Regions from separate parts of the Paenibacillus sp. FSL R7-0331 genome, predicted to be linked through region 3. Evidence: riboswitches for the same ligand, from Rfam matches in the RefSeq annotation. Region 3 holds a riboswitch; each other region holds the start of a gene.
The links. A riboswitch is a leader RNA that binds a small molecule or an ion and turns the genes downstream of it on or off. The one in region 3 is predicted to bind thiamine pyrophosphate.

Region 1 (5,551 bases), 710 kb from region 3:
GGCTGGTCGTTGTCAATGCCGGAAGCTGCCGTTTTTGCTTCACCTGTACTACTATCAGCTGCCCCGCTGCAGCCGCTGGCAACAGCAAGCAGGCTGATAAGCAGCATGAGCAGATAGGTATTACGCTGGTGTTTTGGTGATAATCTGGAATAATTGCGTATTGTGTTCATCTTCGTAGTCCTCTTTTCTTCAGAATAATGATTTCAGCAGCACAGACACAGAGAAACAGCAGAATCCCCAGGACAGACAGCAGGCCCACAGCGGCGAACAGCTCTGCACTGTGCAGATTGCCGGCCATGCGGCGGCTGTAATAGCCCAGTCCCCGGCTGCCTCCAAGCCATTCGCCGATTGTTGCGCCAATAACACAGTAGACGACAGACAGTTTCAGTCCAGAGAAATAAGCGGGGAGCGCCAGCGGAATTTGCGTCTTGAGAAGCAGCTGCCAGCGGCTGGCTCCAAGTGTCAGAAGCAGCTCCCTGTATTGCCCGCCGCTCTTAAACAGACCGTCATAAGTACCTACAACGACCGGAAAAAAGGCTGTGAGAAAAACAACGGCTACTTTGCCCCCGAGCGTATAGCCGAACCACATTATAAAAACCGGGGATAGGGCAATCAGGGGAATGGTCTGGCTGACAATCAGCAGGGGATAGACAGCCTTGGCCAGGGCTGGAAGCAGATGCATGCCGATCCCCAGCAGCGTACCGCAGCTTATAGATAGGGCGAAGCCGAGCAGGATTTCCTCCAGCGTTGCCGGCAGATGGAGGCCGAACAGCAGCTCACGCTGCGCTATCACTGCATTCCATACAGAGGATGGTGCAGGAAGGATAAAGGCAGGCACGCGGCCGTAACGAACGCCTGCCTCCCAGCCGGCCAACAGGACCAGTACCAGCAGGACTGAAGGGGTGTAGGCGGTAAGCAGCCGCTTAATATGCACAGTTCCCATGCAGCCTCCGCTCCAGCTCCATCCGCAGGGCAATGAACTGCGGCTGATAGATCATCTGCCCGCTTCTTGGCCGCGGCAGCCGGACTGCCATTTCCTCCAGCCCGCCGCCGCTGTGCATCAGATAGATCCGGTCACTAAGCAGCAGCGCTTCCTCCAGGTCATGGGTGATGAACAATACGGTCCGCTCAAGTCCGGACCACAGCTCCAGCAGCCATTGCTGCAGCCCGCGCTTGGTCAATGCATCCAGGGCACCAAAGGGCTCATCCAGCAAAAGCAGTTCAGAGCCGGAGGACAGGGTCCGGGCCAGTGCAGCCCGCTGGCGCATGCCGCCGGACAGCTCATGGGGATAGGCAGCCTCCGTACCGGACAGGCCGAGGCTGTGCAGCAGGCTGCGAATCTGCTGCACGGCGTCTGCTTTGGTACCGGATTGCTTAAGCTCCCAGGGCAGCAGGCAGTTGCCTTGGACCGTCCTCCATGGCAGCAGCAGATCCTGCTGGGGCATATAACCAACCCTGCCAAGCCGTGAAGCAGCTTTGAGGGAGGGCTCGCCGGCCAAGCTGACGGCTCCGCCGGAAGGCTCAAGCAGTCCGGCAATAATTTTAAAGAGAGTACTTTTGCCGCAGCCGCTGGCACCAGCAACCGAAATGAATTCTCCGCGCCGGATTTTCATTGACAGCTCTGCGAATACCGGCGGCTGATCAGCTGTATAGGAGTAAGATAAATTAGAAACAGATAACATGAGAGCAGGCAGACCTCCTAGTCATACAAAAGACATTACACGCAAAAAGACCCCACTATTTCCGGAGGAAATAATGGGGTCTGAAAGATACAGTTGAGCCGGCCTGATAGCAGCCGTTCTGTTCATTTCTGCTCCACTTCCCTCCGCTGGTATAATCCAGATCAGGTTCCAAGGGTCCGGAGCTTAAGCTCCGTCTCAGTCGGCCGACTCCCCTAGTGAAATAACAGGTCGATATGCAATTCGTAATTGCTAATTAATATACCATAACTTGGAGGTTTGTAAAGGGAGGGTTATAGATTCTTCCGGATTCCGGCCACGAACAAAGCCAGAATCCCTTCAGTAATCTGCTCCTTCGAAGAGCTGTGCTGCTTCTGCTGATACAGATAAAGATCCGGGCTGAGCACAGCAATCAGCGCTGTGGCCGTGAACTGAGGATCAACCGCACTGATCTCACCGGCAGAGGCGGCGCGCTTTAACAGCTCGGCCAGAAATCCGTTCAGCCTGCGGAAAAAAGGATGCTCAAACTGGGTAAGCTGCTTTTTGCCGGTGAACTCTGACTTAATGAACAGCAGGAGCTCGGCAAACTGTTCGATAAAGCTGACAATCCGGCTTATACTGCTGTGCAGGTGATCGAGTGCACTATTTTCAGTTCCGGGGAGCTTAAGCTCATGCTCCAGGCCGGACAAAAATGTCTCTGTGCTGTCCCTAAGCAGCATGGAACAGATTTCACCCTTGTCTTTGAATCTGCGGTACAGCGAGCCCTGGCCGATGCCGGCCCGTTTGGCGATGGCGTGCATACTGACCGCCTCCAGTCCGTTTGCTGTAAACAGCTCGCGGGCAGCCTCAAGAATACGCTCTTTATATGGATCTGCAGCGTTAGCATTCATAATGATATAAGCCTTCCTTTCTTTAAAAAGAGGTTAGAACGCAGCGGAATAAGATATATTTGACACAGCGGACAATTGTCCGTAGACTGTTAATGAACTTACGGACAACTGTCCGCATCATAGATATTATATCCAGAGAACGGGACTGCGGTCAATGAAGCCTGCACCCCGTACAGGTACAGGGGGATAAGAATTATGGAGGGTGTAATGAAGGAAGAGGCTGATTTTCGTCTGTCGGCCATACTGGTGCCGCTACTGGCAATCATTCTGGGTGTATTTATGGTCGTGCTCGACAGCACGGCAATGAATGTGGCGCTGTCCACTCTGGTGGAGGATTTTCATACCGATTTAACGACATTGCAGTGGATTGTAACCGGCTATATGCTGGCACAGGCCTCGGTTATTCCGTTGTCCGGCTGGCTGTCAGACCGGTTTGGGGCCAAGACGGTCTTCCTGACTGCGGTTGTCGTGTTCACTATAGGGTCCATTCTGTGCGCAACGCCTAACAGTGCCGAGTGGCTGATTGCCTTCCGGGTGCTGCAGGGAATCGGCGGCGGATGTGTCCTGCCGGTAGGCATGGCTTATGTGTACAGGCTTGCACCGAAGAGCAAGGTTGGTATCGTAATGGGTATCATGGGCATACCGGTGCTGTTTGCTCCGGCAATCGGACCGGTCATGTCAGGCTGGCTGGTTCAGTACCATTCCTGGAGATGGATTTTTCTGATCAACATTCCGATCGGTATCCTCTGTCTGCTGATCGGCCTGCGGAAGCTGCCGAACGCAAGGCGCAGCCAGGTTCCAGGAATGGACAAGCTGGGCATGGTTCTGGGTCCTCTTGCCTTTGCTTCCCTTACCTATGGGGTAAGCCAGGGGGCAGAGAGCTGGACGTCTGGCAAGACACTGGTTGGCTTGGCGCTGGGGCTGACTGCCCTGATTGCTTTTGTTATTGCTGAGCTGCGTTCAAGAACCCCGCTGCTGGAGCTGCGCATCCTGCGTTCGGTAGATTTCAGTACAGGGATTCTCGTCCAGTGGATTGCCCAGTTCGGGCTGTACGGCGCGTTATTTCTGCTTCCGCAGTTTCTGCAGCAGGCCCGCGGGTTCGGAGCCTTTGATACCGGGCTGACCCTGCTGCCGCAGGCCATTGCCTCCGGGCTGATGATGCCGCTCGCCGGGATTCTTTTTGACAGAATCGGTGTGCGCTGGCTGGTGGTCTGCGGACTTAGCCTTGTCTCCGGCGCATTGTATCAGTATTCCCATGTGGATCTGACTACACAGAGCCGCGACCTGATCGTGCCGCTCATTATGTGCGGGGCCGGGATGGGCCTGATGATGATGCCGATGAACACCCATCTGCTCAATAAAGCACCGATACAGCTGGTCAACAGGGTAACATCGCTGACCAACTCCATGCAGCAGGTTATTAATTCGCTTGCAGTATCTGCGCTGGTTACCATTCTTACCTCCAGAGCAGCGGCGCGCGGTGCAGAAATGCAGGCGGAGGCGTTAGCATCTGGAATTGATCCCGCTTCCGTTTCACCCGACGTGCTGAAGCAGGCTACACAGACTGTGATGGCCCAGGGCTTCGCTGATACCTTCCGTATTATGATTTTTGTCGCGCTGGGCGGTGCTGTCCTCGGGCTGCTGCTGCGGCGGGGCCGCAAAGGCGGAGAAGACGGTTCCAGACCGCAGGCGGAAATGATGCACGGCTAGTTTGAATCAAAGCTCCCTATGTTTATATCCCCGGCGGCACCACTACAGGTGCACGGGGATTTTTTGTGCTGATGCTGAATGAAAGGGAAAGGAATAGCCTCCATTGGGCATGATAAATCTAATCTGTAACAGCTAAACAGAGGATAAGGAGGAGTATCCAATGAAAAAATGGGCGCTTGCACCGGTGCTGCTGCTGGGCATTGTCCTTGCGGCATGCGGCAGCAATGAAAACAATAATGCGGCTGAAGGGACAACCGGCGGCGCGGATGTAACAGCTGCTCCAGCAGAGCAGAACAGTCTGGAAACGGTAAAAGCTTCCGGCAAGCTTAGAGTAGGCAGCGAAGGCACATACTCTCCGTTCACCTACCATGATGCAGACGGAACGCTAACCGGTTTTGACGTGGACATTGCCAGGGAGATAGCCAAGCGGCTCGGCGTGGAAGCGGAGTTTATTGAAACCCAGTGGGACGGTATTTTTGCCGGGATGGATGCAGGGCGCTTTGATGCTATTTTTAATGAGGTGTCCATTACGGATGAGCGGAAGGTGAAATATGATTTCTCTGAACCTTATGTAGTGTCCAAAGCGGTGCTGATTGTAGGGGAGAAGAACGAGGATATCAAAAGCTTTGCTGACCTCAAGGGTAAAAAAGCCGGCCAGTCGCTGACCAGCAACCTGTCTGACATTGCACGCGAGAACGGCGCGGAAATTGTGGCGATAGAAGGCTTTAATCAGGCCATTGACCTCCTGATCTCCGGACGGATAGATGCTACAGTTAACGACGGATTATCCTTTCTGGATCTGAAAAAGCAGAAGCCGGATGTGCAGATCAAGCAGGTTGATGAAATGGCCGAAGGCTCGCGCAGCGCTGCCGTGTTCCTGAAGGGCAATGAGGAGCTGGTGCAGGCGGTGGACGGGGCGCTCGCAGCAATGAAGGAGGACGGAACCTATCTTGCCATTTCCGAGAAATACTTCGGGGCGGATGTCTCAAAATAATGGCTGAAGGAGCTCCCTGCGATGGATGACCGCAAGCTGCAAATATTTTTGGATTCGCTGCTGCCTCTGCTCAAGGCGGGAGTGGCATATAGTATTCCGCTGGCGCTGATCTCCTTTATTCTGGGACTGCTGCTTGCAGTGGCGACTGCGCTGGTGCGGATCTCGGCATGGCGGATACCCGGGCTGATAGCCAGGTTTTATGTGTGGCTTATCCGGGGAACTCCGCTGCTGGTCCAGCTGTTTATTATTTTCTACGGGCTGCCTGCCGCCGGGATTGT
Region 2 (5,551 bases), 2.0 Mb from region 3:
CTCGAGCGCCGGCGGCAGGCCCTGTGCAGCTGCGCCGGGTGCTGTACCGGCGGTATTTAATGCCGGTGCCGAGGAGGCGGCGGTTGCCGGTGCTAAAGAGCTCGTGGCGATTTCAGTTGCTAGCGCCGACGAGGTAGTGGTTGCCGGTGCTAAAGAGCTCGTGGCGTTTACAGTAGCTGGCGCCGAGGAGGCAGCGGTTTCCCGTACTGTCGGGCCGGCAGCATCCGTCGCCCCCGTGCCCCGGGGGAGCGGTTTCCCGGGAGATGCTCCTTTATGTGATGAGTGAGGCATGTAGAAATCCCTCCTTCCTGGGGTGGAGTCCGCATACAGCGGCGGTGTAGCCTATATTTATGGATAACCAAGGATTAACTTAATAGCTAGTGGGAAAAAGTCCACCTAATCGTACAATATTCGTCTAACATCGGCAATTAGGTGGAAAAAGGCAGCTTGATCTCGCCCGAAATGCTGCTGTTAGGCCGAAAGGGTATAATTAGCCGGCAAAAATCCAACTAAACCCGCCCCAGGCCCTGACCGAAGCAAATTAACAGGCGAAAATCCACCTAATTCTGCCGAAGACCAGCCGCAACTGTCCTCATTCCGATTCCCGCGGCTTCCAGCGCACCAGCCACCGCTCGATTATAGCGATGATTGCGAACAGCACCAGACTCAGTAATACGATAATAGTGATAGCGACAAAGAGATTAGCTGTACGGTAGGCTGACTTTTGGAGCAGCATGTAGTAGCCCAGTCCTTTGTCCGCGCCGATCCATTCCGCGACAATTACGCCCATTACGGCATAGGTGGCGGAGATTTTCAGGCCGGAGAACAGGGCGGGCAGGGAGCCGGGCAGCTCCAGCTTGGTGAAGATCTGCCACTTGCTTGCACCGGCCATCTTCATATAATTCATCATCGTCCGGTCACTCTGCGCAAGGCCGCCCATGGCAGCAACGGCGACAGGGAAGAAGCAGACGAGTATGATCAGCATAATCTTCGGCAGCAGGTCAAAGCCGAACCAGATAACAAGCAGCGGTGCGAGCGCAATGGAGGGCACATTCTGGCTGAGGATCAGCAGCGGATAGATGGCCCGTTTCAGCCAGGGCACCAGATGCAGCAGCAGCGCTACGATCAGTCCGACCCCTGCGCCGATCGGAAAGCCGATCAGGGTCAGGCGCAGCGTCGCGGCCGTGTGCGACCAGAGACTGGCGGCATTATCTGCGGAAGCACGGGCGACCGCGCCCGGACCCGGCAGAAAAAACGGATCGATGGTAAATAACGATACCGCAGCCTGCCAGATCCCCAGAAACAATATGACCGCCACTAAGGGCGGCCATATTTGCCTGAAGGCTGATCTCACCGGTATTTCTCCGTCAGCTTGTCCATGCTGATGCCATTCGGGTTATGGGCGATTTTAATCTGGGAGATGATGCTTGGGCTGCCTGCAGCTACGAGCGCTTCGTGCATCTGACGGACCACCTCGAGCAGCTCGGTAATTTCACCCTCCATCGTTGTTTCCAGCGGATTTACCTGATGCTTCACGCCGGATTTCTGAATGACTTCGATTGCTGTATCTACATAAGGGATGGAGTCCTCGCCGTTCGGTGTTTTAGGGATAACCTGAATGCTAAGCAGTGTGTTTGCCACAATAATCAATCCTCTCAATATAATGTATTGGATATCAGCCAGCTCTCAATATGAACTTACTCCGCCGGCAAAAACGCATTAGTGAACGTAGCCTCTACATCAAGCTGCTGGTCCAGCAGCTTCAGGCCATACATCCAGTCGGCGTAATTCTGCCAGATTTCAGCCTTCTGCTCACCCCAGCGGGCAGCGTCATCCTTGTACTTGGGACTGAGCCATTTCTGGCTGGCCTGGACAAGCTCCGGATCAAGATCCGGCACGGCCTTGATCAGAATATCGGCTGCCGCCTCCGGCTGGTCAATCGCGTACTGGTACCCTTTCGACGTCGCTTTGAGGAAGGCCTTCACCAGCTCAGGGCGCTCGGCAATTTCCTTCTCGCTGGTCGTCAGGATCGGCGTGTAGTAATCAAGCTGCGGCGCGTAATCCTTGAGATAGAGCATATCGAGCGGCTCGCCGCGCAGCTCGGCCTCAATCCCGGTCCAGGCGTAGAAGATCCAGGCGAAATCAATGTCGCGCTTCACAGCCGTGAAATAATCAGCTTCGCCGATATTCACCAGCTTGACCTTCTTCACGTCCCCGCCCTCAGGGTCCATGATGGCTTTCATGGCTGCTTCCTCAGCCGGCGAGCCCCAGCCGCCGTAGGTTTTGCCTTCAAAATCTTTAGGAGATGTTATGTTACGGTCCTTCGGTGCAGCGAATCCGGAAGTATTATGCTGAATGATGGCGGCAACGGATACTAGCGGCACGTTCTGCAGGCGGGCCAGCGTCAGTGCTTCCTGGGCGCTGATCCCGAAGGCCGCCTCGCCCGAAAGCACCATCGTATCGGCTCCGGCTGCGCCCGGCTGGACAATCTCTACATCAAGGCCTTCTTCCTCGTAATACCCCAGCTCCTTGGCCGCATACAGCCCGGTATGATTCGTGTTCGGCGTCCAATCCAGTGCGACCTTAATCTTGGTAAGCTCAGCCGGTACATCCGCAGCTGTTCCGGCAGAAGCTTCCGGAGAAGCGTTTCCCCCGGCTGTTTTCCCCCCGTTATCTCCGTTTGCCCCGTTGCTGCCGCATCCGGCAATGGCCAGAGCCAGCATGCAGGTCAGGCTGAGCATTAAGCTTTTTTTGACTCCCATTTCCCTTTATTCACTCCTTCCAGCAATCCCTAGTCTTCTCTTTTCTAAATCTGATATGCAAAAAAAGCGCCCCGATTCATCGGGACGCCAGTCAGTTGCGCAAGGCTGCAGGCTCCGGCCTCAGGGGGCCGGGAAGCAATTAAAGATTCCTACGCTGGCATTATCCAGATCAGGTATAAGGGTCAGTATCTTATGGGATACAATCTCAGCCGGCCAATTCCAGCACCCCTGGTTCTATGAAGTTATCGGGTATTGCTTATTCTACGCTGTATTATAGACGCACCGCCTGGGGTTGTCCAGTAGCAATCTCCCTATTCCTTGGAGTAATACCGCTTCCTGCGGCGGCTGCGGATGCTGCTCCGCAGCTCTTTCAGTGTCATGAAAATGCTGACTGAAATTCCTGTGAACGTGACGAACAGCGCGAGATATTCAAAAGGCGAGTATTCCAGCAGCTTGCTCCAGTCAATCGGAGCCTTCAAGTCCTCAATGACCTGGTTCATCCCGTAAATCCCGCTGACCACCGTAAATATAGTAAGGATCATGAGCAGCGTATCCCGGCGTTTAGCCTGGAATTTATCCTGATACTGGAACAGGTCGTCCAGGGTCATCTTCACTTCACCGAATAAGGCGTCATTGCCGTAGACCTTCCGCAGCTGGAAAAAAATCTCCCGGCCCTGCGACTGCGAAATCAGCTCGATAAAATAGAATTTGGCCGAAAACTTATTGATCAGAAAGATCAGATTCTCAATTTCATCATAGTCGCGGTCAATGCGCAGGCGGGAATGCAGATTGGACAGCTTCAGCAGCACGATTTTGTGAAAAAGGCTCAGCAGCAGCCCGTAGTAATACTCCCCGTACATCTGGTTAGCCAGCTGGACGGCAATCTCCGGCTTAGCCTTGCTCAGACAGCAAAAGGTCTGCTCATTGGTCATGTAACAGGTATCCGGACCCCAGCGGTTATAGGAATGCTCCCTGCAATAGTCTGCTATATAGTCCGGATTGCTGGCACTCATATAAGGCTGGCCGTTTTCGTCCAGACCATCCAGCTGGGAGGCGCGGAATTTCAGCTCCATTCCGATTTCTTCCTCCTCCCCGCGCTCCAAACCGTAAAATCCCTGTACCATCATCCGCTCATCAACAAAGAAGGGCAGGGTTTCGAAATAAGCGCCGTCCAGCTCTGACTGGTCCAAAAACGGCTTCAGGGTAGGCACCAGGTAATCAAATACAAAATCCTCGACCTCATCATAGGAGCTGTCACCGTAATGAACGGAGGTCCCCTTATCCTGCAGGTTGGCGTCCTCCAGCGTGCGGAACCGGTCTGCGAATTCCAGGGCCACACTGAAAGGCAGCGTATCCTCCTCAATGCGGACCCTTATGGTCACAAAGCCCAGCTGAAACGGGCAGAGGAACATATCGGTCGACAGCACCCGGAAGGCGATGGAGCGGCCGGGCATTTCCAGACTGCAGGGGAGGTCGTGTGCCTTGGAGAAGCGCCGGAAGGAGTCCTTATCCTTTTCCCGCGGAAACAGCACATGGGCTGCGAAGGGGAGGTAGCTGCGCTCCATTTTTTCATGTGACACGCAGTATCCTTCTCCGTAATAAGCATCCTCAAGCTCCTTGTTGTCCAGAAAAAAGCGTGTGAAGCCGTCCTGCTTAAGCTGCCGGATCAGCTTGTCATCCTCACCGTTTTTAATGGAGAAAGGAAAAATAAACTGCAGCAGTACAGTATGTAACATCGGTTCGGAAGCTTCAGCCTCAAGCCTATTCATAAGCAGGTTCCACCTTATTTATCAGAATATCGCCATGTGTAGTATTACCCTAACTTGCAGACAGCCACGCTAAGCGGAACCGGTACAGCGGTGTCCGTTCATCGCTTTGTCCCGGATTCAATGTCATTGAAGGGGGTACACTATAATAAGCACGATTAATTGTATGATAAATCCAAACTGTGAATGCGGATATATAAATGTATATCTGCGTGATTTCTGAAAGGAGCTATTTCGTCCATGAATAACAATGAGCTGGAGCAGACTATCATCAAGGCGCTGGATGACAACAAGTTCGGGTCCTTCGGCACGATCGAGGCCGGCAACAAACCTAAGGTGCGTTATATGGCGGTATTTCATGACGGACTGAATATTTATCTGGCTACCAATCGCACAACACATAAGGTGGAGGAGCTAAAGGATAATCCGAATGCTTTTCTGCTGCTTGGATATGAGCAGGGCGGCGGCAAGGATGTGCTGGAGATCGAAGCCAGGGTTGATGTCAGCAAGGACGACGGCCTGCGCTCCAAAATCTGGAACAAGTCGCTGGAGGAATGGTTCAAGGGACCAGAGGACCCGGATTATGTAGTGCTTGAGCTGAAGCCGACACGGATTGAGTATATGGGTAAAAATAAAGAGCACGGCGTCTGGCAGCCCTCCGTTTCGGCAGGAAGATAACAGCTGGCGGGAGAGTTTCATTAGCAGCTCGAAGAATACAGCCACCTGCGGACTCCGGTTCAGCGGGTGGCTTTTTAGCGGTGAATAGCATGTGTCTGCAAGCGTTAGTTAAGGATGTCATTTTGTGGCGCCACATGGCTGGAAATTGGTAAATCATGATATAATGGCTTCACTAAAGGTTCGACATTTGATGCGAGGGAGGATGTCTATGAACTGTAGGGACTGCTCTGCAATAGAGCCTGTGGAGGATGAAGGGGAAATCCGGTTTAAGCCGTGTACCTTTGTACTTGCCTCCGCGTTAAGAGCTTCAGGAGTAGAGTTTACAGGAGTGAAGAATACGGGAAT
Region 3 (5,551 bases):
CAGGCGGCAACTGTAAACGATGGCGGTCAAGGCTCTTCTTTCGCCCGGAAGCCTTTGACAGTAGATGGAAGTCAGAAAGAATCAATAGTAACAGGTACGGGAACACCGGTTATTGTCGCTGGCGGAGGAGGCGCGGGCGGCGGTTCTACAGGAGGCGGCAGTAACGGAGGCGGAGATGGTGGTACTATTGAAACACCTGCTCCAACGGCTTTGCCGGTCATCGAAGGAATTACCTTGGCTCAGGGCAGTAAAGATGTATATACTAATGCGGCAACTGCGGTCATAAGCTTTACCGGAATATCCGGAGCTGAGCAGGCGGCAGCGCATTATGCGGGATACTATTTTACGGCAACTGCTGAGACAGCACCTGATCCGGCTAATCTTTATATACAGAGGTTACCTGATTTATCCAATTATTCGTTCCCGATTGCTCCCAAGCATCTGCAGGACTATATGACTGTAATTCTGTATGATGTAAACAACAAAGCCATAGGCTATAAGGCTATCAAATTAGATCTGAAGGCCGTGTATTCAACGCTGAATGAGCCGGTTGAGCGTTTTAGTGAAGGAGTCACAATCACCCGAAGCCTTGAGAGAGGTTTTATTAACGACAGAATAGCGATCAGGGAAGAATTTGCAGCACAGCATCCAGAAATTCAATACTTCACATACTCGGCGAATACCGAGCTGCCTTATGTGGTGGATGCGGATAAGGATTTCAATGTTAAGAGTCTTTCGGCCCAATCACATTATTTGCAAGGGGTAACTGATATCGTATACGGGTATTCCAATGAGAGCTTTGCTGATTACCAAGCCCCTTTCTATACCGTTCAAGATTTTGAAGAGCAGTATATGATTATTTTTTATAATAAAGATATGCATGTGACCGGTTATTATCAGGGCCCGTCTATCCTTACTGACCAGCAGGCTGCTGATACCGTTGCTTTCAAAATCGATCAGCTGCCTGAAGCAGAAAAACTCACCCTTGAGGATGAGCCGGCGGTTAATTGGGTGTACCGGAGATATTCCAACCTGACTGAAGCTCAGAAAGAGCTGGTCAGCAAAGCAAACACGGACAAAATCATTGCACTAAAAACAGCAATAGACAAATTAAAGCTTGGTTAGGAAAGAAAGTCTCTATCTGCACATCAAAGACCGCTGCCCTCAAAGGCGCGGTCTTTTTGCCATATAAACTTTACCGCGCTACAACAGCTCCTCCATAGCAAAAACACCGCTCCGCTCGAATTCAGCGAGGATTCCCGGAGGCAGCAGCTGCTGAAGCTGGCTCCGTGTACACCATTGGTAGTCAGCATGCTCCTCGGAGAGAAGGACGATATTATTTTCGCTTTGGCAGTGATAAGTAATAATAATGACCTGTCTGCCGGGATCAGTCAAAAAAGAAGCGGCATACGCAACCGCTCCAACCGTAACGCTGAGTCCGGTCTCTTCGGCGATCTCCCGTTCCAGTGCGTCTTCCAGTCCTTCTCCGAAATCGATTTTTCCTCCCGGACATTCCCAGCTTCCGGCTCCGACTACATCTGCTGCGGCTCTCCGGACTATCAGAATCCGGCCCTGAAACACAATGATTCCTTTGACGGCAACGATAATGCTCCGTGAATTTCTGGTCATACTGTTCTGCCTCCTTCATTCCAGCTCCTCTTCATCCTGATACATTATATCCGCACTTTACGCCGGCAACGACTGATTTTTTTGTTTGGCCGCCTTTTAACTGTGGTAAGTAACATAGCGTGAGCCTAAAGTGCCTGAGATCAGCGCATAAACCAGCAATCCTTAGCCATCCTAAAACGATGAATGACTTCGAGAAGTGCAAAAGCGAAAGGAGAATGGATCATGCCAGAACAAGAGAAAGCCAAGAAAACCCTGCCTCCGCAGGTGCAGAACCAGCAGCCCGGAATTGAGAGTGAGATGAATCCGCTGCCGGAATTTGAGACCTCAGAATATAAAGCAGCCGGCAAGCTGCTTGGCAAGGCAGCACTTATTACCGGAGGGGACAGCGGAATCGGACGTGCGGTTGCCGTGCATTTTGCCAAAGAGGGCGCTGATGTCGTTATTTCCTACCTGAATGAGCACAGTGACGCCGAGGAAACCAAGCGCCAGGTCGAGCAGGAGGGCCGTAAATGTATCCTGATTGCCGGTGACATCGGTGTAGAAGCCTTCTGCCAGGACCTGATCAACAAGACGGTCGAAGGACTCGGCAAGCTGGATATTCTGATTAATAATGCTGCCGAGCAGCATCCTCAGGACAAGATTGAGGACATTACCTCTGAACAGCTGGAGCGGACATTCCGTACTAATATATTCTCAATGTTCTATCTGACCAAAGCAGCCATGCCGCATCTGAAAAAAGGCTCGACGATCATTAATACGACTTCGATTACAGCCTACCGCGGTAATCCGCAGCTGCTTGACTATTCTTCCACCAAAGGGGCTATTCTCAGCTTCACCCGCTCCCTGTCGATGAATCTGGCGGACAAAGGCATCCGGGTTAATGCTGTGGCTCCCGGGCCGATCTGGACCCCGCTGATCCCATCTACCTTTGATGCGAAAAAAGTCAGCGAGTTCGGGGGCACGCAGCCGATGCAGCGTCCGGGACAGCCGGAGGAGCTGGCACCAGCCTATGTCTATCTGGCTTCCAGTGATTCATCCTATGTCAGCGGCCAGGTTATTCATGTAAACGGCGGAGAGATTATTAACGGCTGACCTTCGGAATTTTATGCCGTTTAACCTAGATTTTTCATGCAAAATAGTGTTACTATATACGAAGTCAGCAACAGAATATGATTTTGTCACTAGGGGTGCCGCAAGGCTGAGACGAACATTTGGTTCGGACCCTTTGAACCTGATCTGGTTTATACCAGCGTAGGGAAGTGGATGAGCATTGTATTGCAGCGCCAACGGTCCGGAAATCCGGCTGTTATTTTCTGTATACTGTTTAACCGCCTCCCGCCTGGAGGCGGTTTTTTTGCGTCTTTTTGTGCAGACGAGACACGAAAAGGGAGGTGGACAGGCTGGCAGAAATTCATCTGCTTTCGGACGGAAAGCTTGCTGCAGAGGAGTTCGTTGTACTCGCAGCTGCTGTTCATCCGCAGGTAGACTATATTCATTTACGCGAAAAGAAGCTATCGGCGCAGGAGCTGTATCATCTGGCATTAATTCTGCTGAATGCCGGTGTACCGGCCTGCAAATTGATCATCAATGACCGGCTTGACGTAGCAATGGCTGTGGGAGCAGCGGGTGTCCAGCTGGCCGGGAACAGCCTGCCTGCTGCTGCTGCGCGGCTGGCAGCGGGCTGTTCCCTGCGGCTTGGTTCCTCGGTGCATTCCGCTTCGGAGAGTATAGATGCAGCCAGCCAGGGGGCAGACTATTGCCTTTTTGGACATGTGTATCCTTCAACCAGCAAGCCCGGCCTGAAGGAACGCGGATTGACTCAGCTGAAGGAGGCTGTGCTTGCCGCCAGGACTCCGGTTATTGCATTGGGAGGAATTACGCCGCATAATGCGCCGCATGTGCTGCAGACAGGTGCGGCAGGAATAGCGGTGATGTCCGGTATATGCGGTGCGGCGGACCCGCTCTCTGCTGCGCGGGCCTACAGGAACGCAGTGATGGAGGCGGCCCCCGAAGGAGGTGAGAAAGCATGAATCTGATAGTCAACGGCAAAGCCGAAACGTACAAAGAGAGCTGCCGGACAGTAGCTGATTTGCTTAAACTGCCTGCTTGGAACAAGAGAATGGTTATTGTGGAGCTGAACGGTGAAATTGTTGCCAAAGAGGAATACGATACTATCCTGCTGGGCGAAGGAGACCGGATTGAGATCGTACATTTTGTGGGGGGAGGCTGATTAAGGCCCGCTCCTTGTTCACCGTAATTAATAAATGCAGGAGGGAATTCATATGTCAGATTCTTTAGTCATCGGAGGCCAGTCTTTATCGAGCAGACTGTTTATCGGAACCGGCAAATACAGCCGCAATAGCCTTATTCCGGAGGTAGTGGAGGCTTCGGGCTCTCAGGTTATAACGGTTGCCCTCCGTCGTGTAGACCCGGACAGCAATGATAATATCATCAGCCATATCCCAAGCAGCATGACTCTGCTTCCCAATACCTCCGGTGCACGCACTGCAGAAGAGGCTGTCCGGATTGCCAGATTGGCTAAGGCAACAGGTCTGGGCAACTGGGTGAAAATTGAAGTCATCAATGACCAGAAATATCTGCTGCCCGATAATGCGGAAACGATCCGTGCCACGGAAATTCTGGCTGCTGAGGGCTTTGTGGTGCTTCCGTATATGAGCCCGGATTTATCCGCTGCCCTCCTTATGAAAAAAGCGGGAGCCGCAGCAGTTATGCCGCTTGGATCGCCTATAGGTACTAACCGCGGGCTAAGAACCCGGGAGCTGCTGCGTATTCTGATAACGGAGGTCGATCTTCCTGTCATTGTAGATGCCGGTATCGGCAGGCCGTCTGAAGCGGCGGAAGCGATGGAGCTGGGCGCTGCTGCTGTGCTGCTGAATACGGCGATTGCCACCGCGAGTAACCCGCTGCTCATGGCCTCGGCATTCCGCGATGCCGTAGCTGCAGGCCGCAAGGCCTACCTGGCGGGACTGGGTCCCGTAGAGGAGACCGCATCGGCGTCATCGCCATTAACGGGTTTTCTCGGCTGATAGTGATAGTGACAGGGACCGGCGAAAAGGAGGAATACCATGGGGTTTTATGAGAACGTACACGCTCTTGGCCATCAGGTGAATACAGGCTTATGGGGGCAGTATACAAAGGACGATGTGAAGCGTTCGCTCTGCAAAGAGCAGCTGGATGAGCATGATCTGCAGGTTCTGCTGTCTCCTGCAGCAGCAGACTGTCTGGAAGAGATGGCCTTGAAGGCCAGAAGCCTGACTCGTTCGCATTTTGGGCATGTCATGCAGCTCTTTACACCGATGTACCTTGCAGATTTCTGCATAAATCACTGCACGTACTGCAGCTTCAGCTCTATTTATGATTTTCCGAGAAAAAAACTCAGTCCTGCGGAAGTAAGGAAGGAAGCAGAGGCAATAGCGGCTACTGGAATCAGGCACATTCTAATCCTGACAGGAGAATCGCGGACGGAAAGCCCGGTCTCTTATCTCAAGGAATGTGTGATGATACTCAAGGAATTTTTCTCTTCTGTCAGCATTGAAGTGAACCCCTTATCTGAGGACGAGTATAAGGAGCTTAAGGAGGCCGGTGTAGACGGGTTAACCTTGTATCAGGAGGTTTATCATGAGGAGACCTACCGCAAGCTGCATGTTAAGGGACCCAAGAGAATCTACCGCAACCGGCTGGATGCACCTGAGCGGGGCTGCCGGGCAGGATTCAGGACGGTAAATATCGGGGCGCTGCTGGGGATGCATGACTGGCGGCAGGAGGCATTCCTTACGGCCATGCACGCGAGATACCTGCAGGACAAATACCCGGAATGTGAAATCGGCTTGTCTGCTCCGCGTTTTCGCCCTTTTTTGGGAGAATACAATCCGGAGCACACCGTATCCGACCGGTCTCTGGT

Region 1: it holds a riboswitch for thiamine pyrophosphate, as region 3 does, so the genes downstream of both, R70331_RS13050 (ABC transporter ATP-binding protein) here and R70331_RS09930 (thiamine phosphate synthase) in region 3, are expected to answer to the same signal.
Region 2: it holds a riboswitch for thiamine pyrophosphate, as region 3 does, so the genes downstream of both, R70331_RS01720 (ABC transporter substrate-binding protein) here and R70331_RS09930 (thiamine phosphate synthase) in region 3, are expected to answer to the same signal.

Annotation. Positions count from the first base shown of each region.
Region 1 covers NZ_CP009284.1:3,140,575-3,146,125, forward strand. Annotated here, with positions in the region: gene R70331_RS13040 (ABC transporter substrate-binding protein) at 1-170, opposite strand, end outside; gene R70331_RS13045 (ABC transporter permease) at 167-943, opposite strand; gene R70331_RS13050 (ABC transporter ATP-binding protein) at 924-1,682, opposite strand; TPP riboswitch at 1,804-1,906, opposite strand; gene R70331_RS13055 (TetR/AcrR family transcriptional regulator) at 1,973-2,569, opposite strand; gene R70331_RS13060 (DHA2 family efflux MFS transporter permease subunit) at 2,765-4,279, shown strand; gene R70331_RS13065 (amino acid ABC transporter substrate-binding protein) at 4,440-5,273, shown strand; gene R70331_RS13070 (amino acid ABC transporter permease) at 5,295-5,551, shown strand, end outside.
Region 2 covers NZ_CP009284.1:392,027-397,577, forward strand. Annotated here, with positions in the region: gene R70331_RS01705 (ABC transporter ATP-binding protein) at 1-291, opposite strand, end outside; gene R70331_RS01710 (ABC transporter permease) at 593-1,354, opposite strand; gene R70331_RS01715 (thiamine-binding protein) at 1,351-1,641, opposite strand; gene R70331_RS01720 (ABC transporter substrate-binding protein) at 1,698-2,762, opposite strand; TPP riboswitch at 2,892-3,002, opposite strand; gene R70331_RS01725 (hypothetical protein) at 3,074-4,531, opposite strand; gene R70331_RS01730 (pyridoxamine 5'-phosphate oxidase family protein) at 4,769-5,206, shown strand; gene R70331_RS01735 (EAL domain-containing protein) at 5,415-5,551, shown strand, end outside.
Region 3 covers NZ_CP009284.1:2,432,587-2,438,137, forward strand. Annotated here, with positions in the region: gene R70331_RS09915 (S-layer homology domain-containing protein) at 1-1,125, shown strand, start outside; gene R70331_RS09920 (NUDIX hydrolase) at 1,204-1,629, opposite strand; gene R70331_RS09925 (SDR family oxidoreductase) at 1,852-2,721, shown strand; TPP riboswitch at 2,803-2,904, shown strand; gene R70331_RS09930 (thiamine phosphate synthase) at 3,021-3,659, shown strand; gene thiS (sulfur carrier protein ThiS) at 3,656-3,859, shown strand; gene R70331_RS09940 (thiazole synthase) at 3,912-4,676, shown strand; gene thiH (2-iminoacetate synthase ThiH) at 4,716-5,551, shown strand, end outside.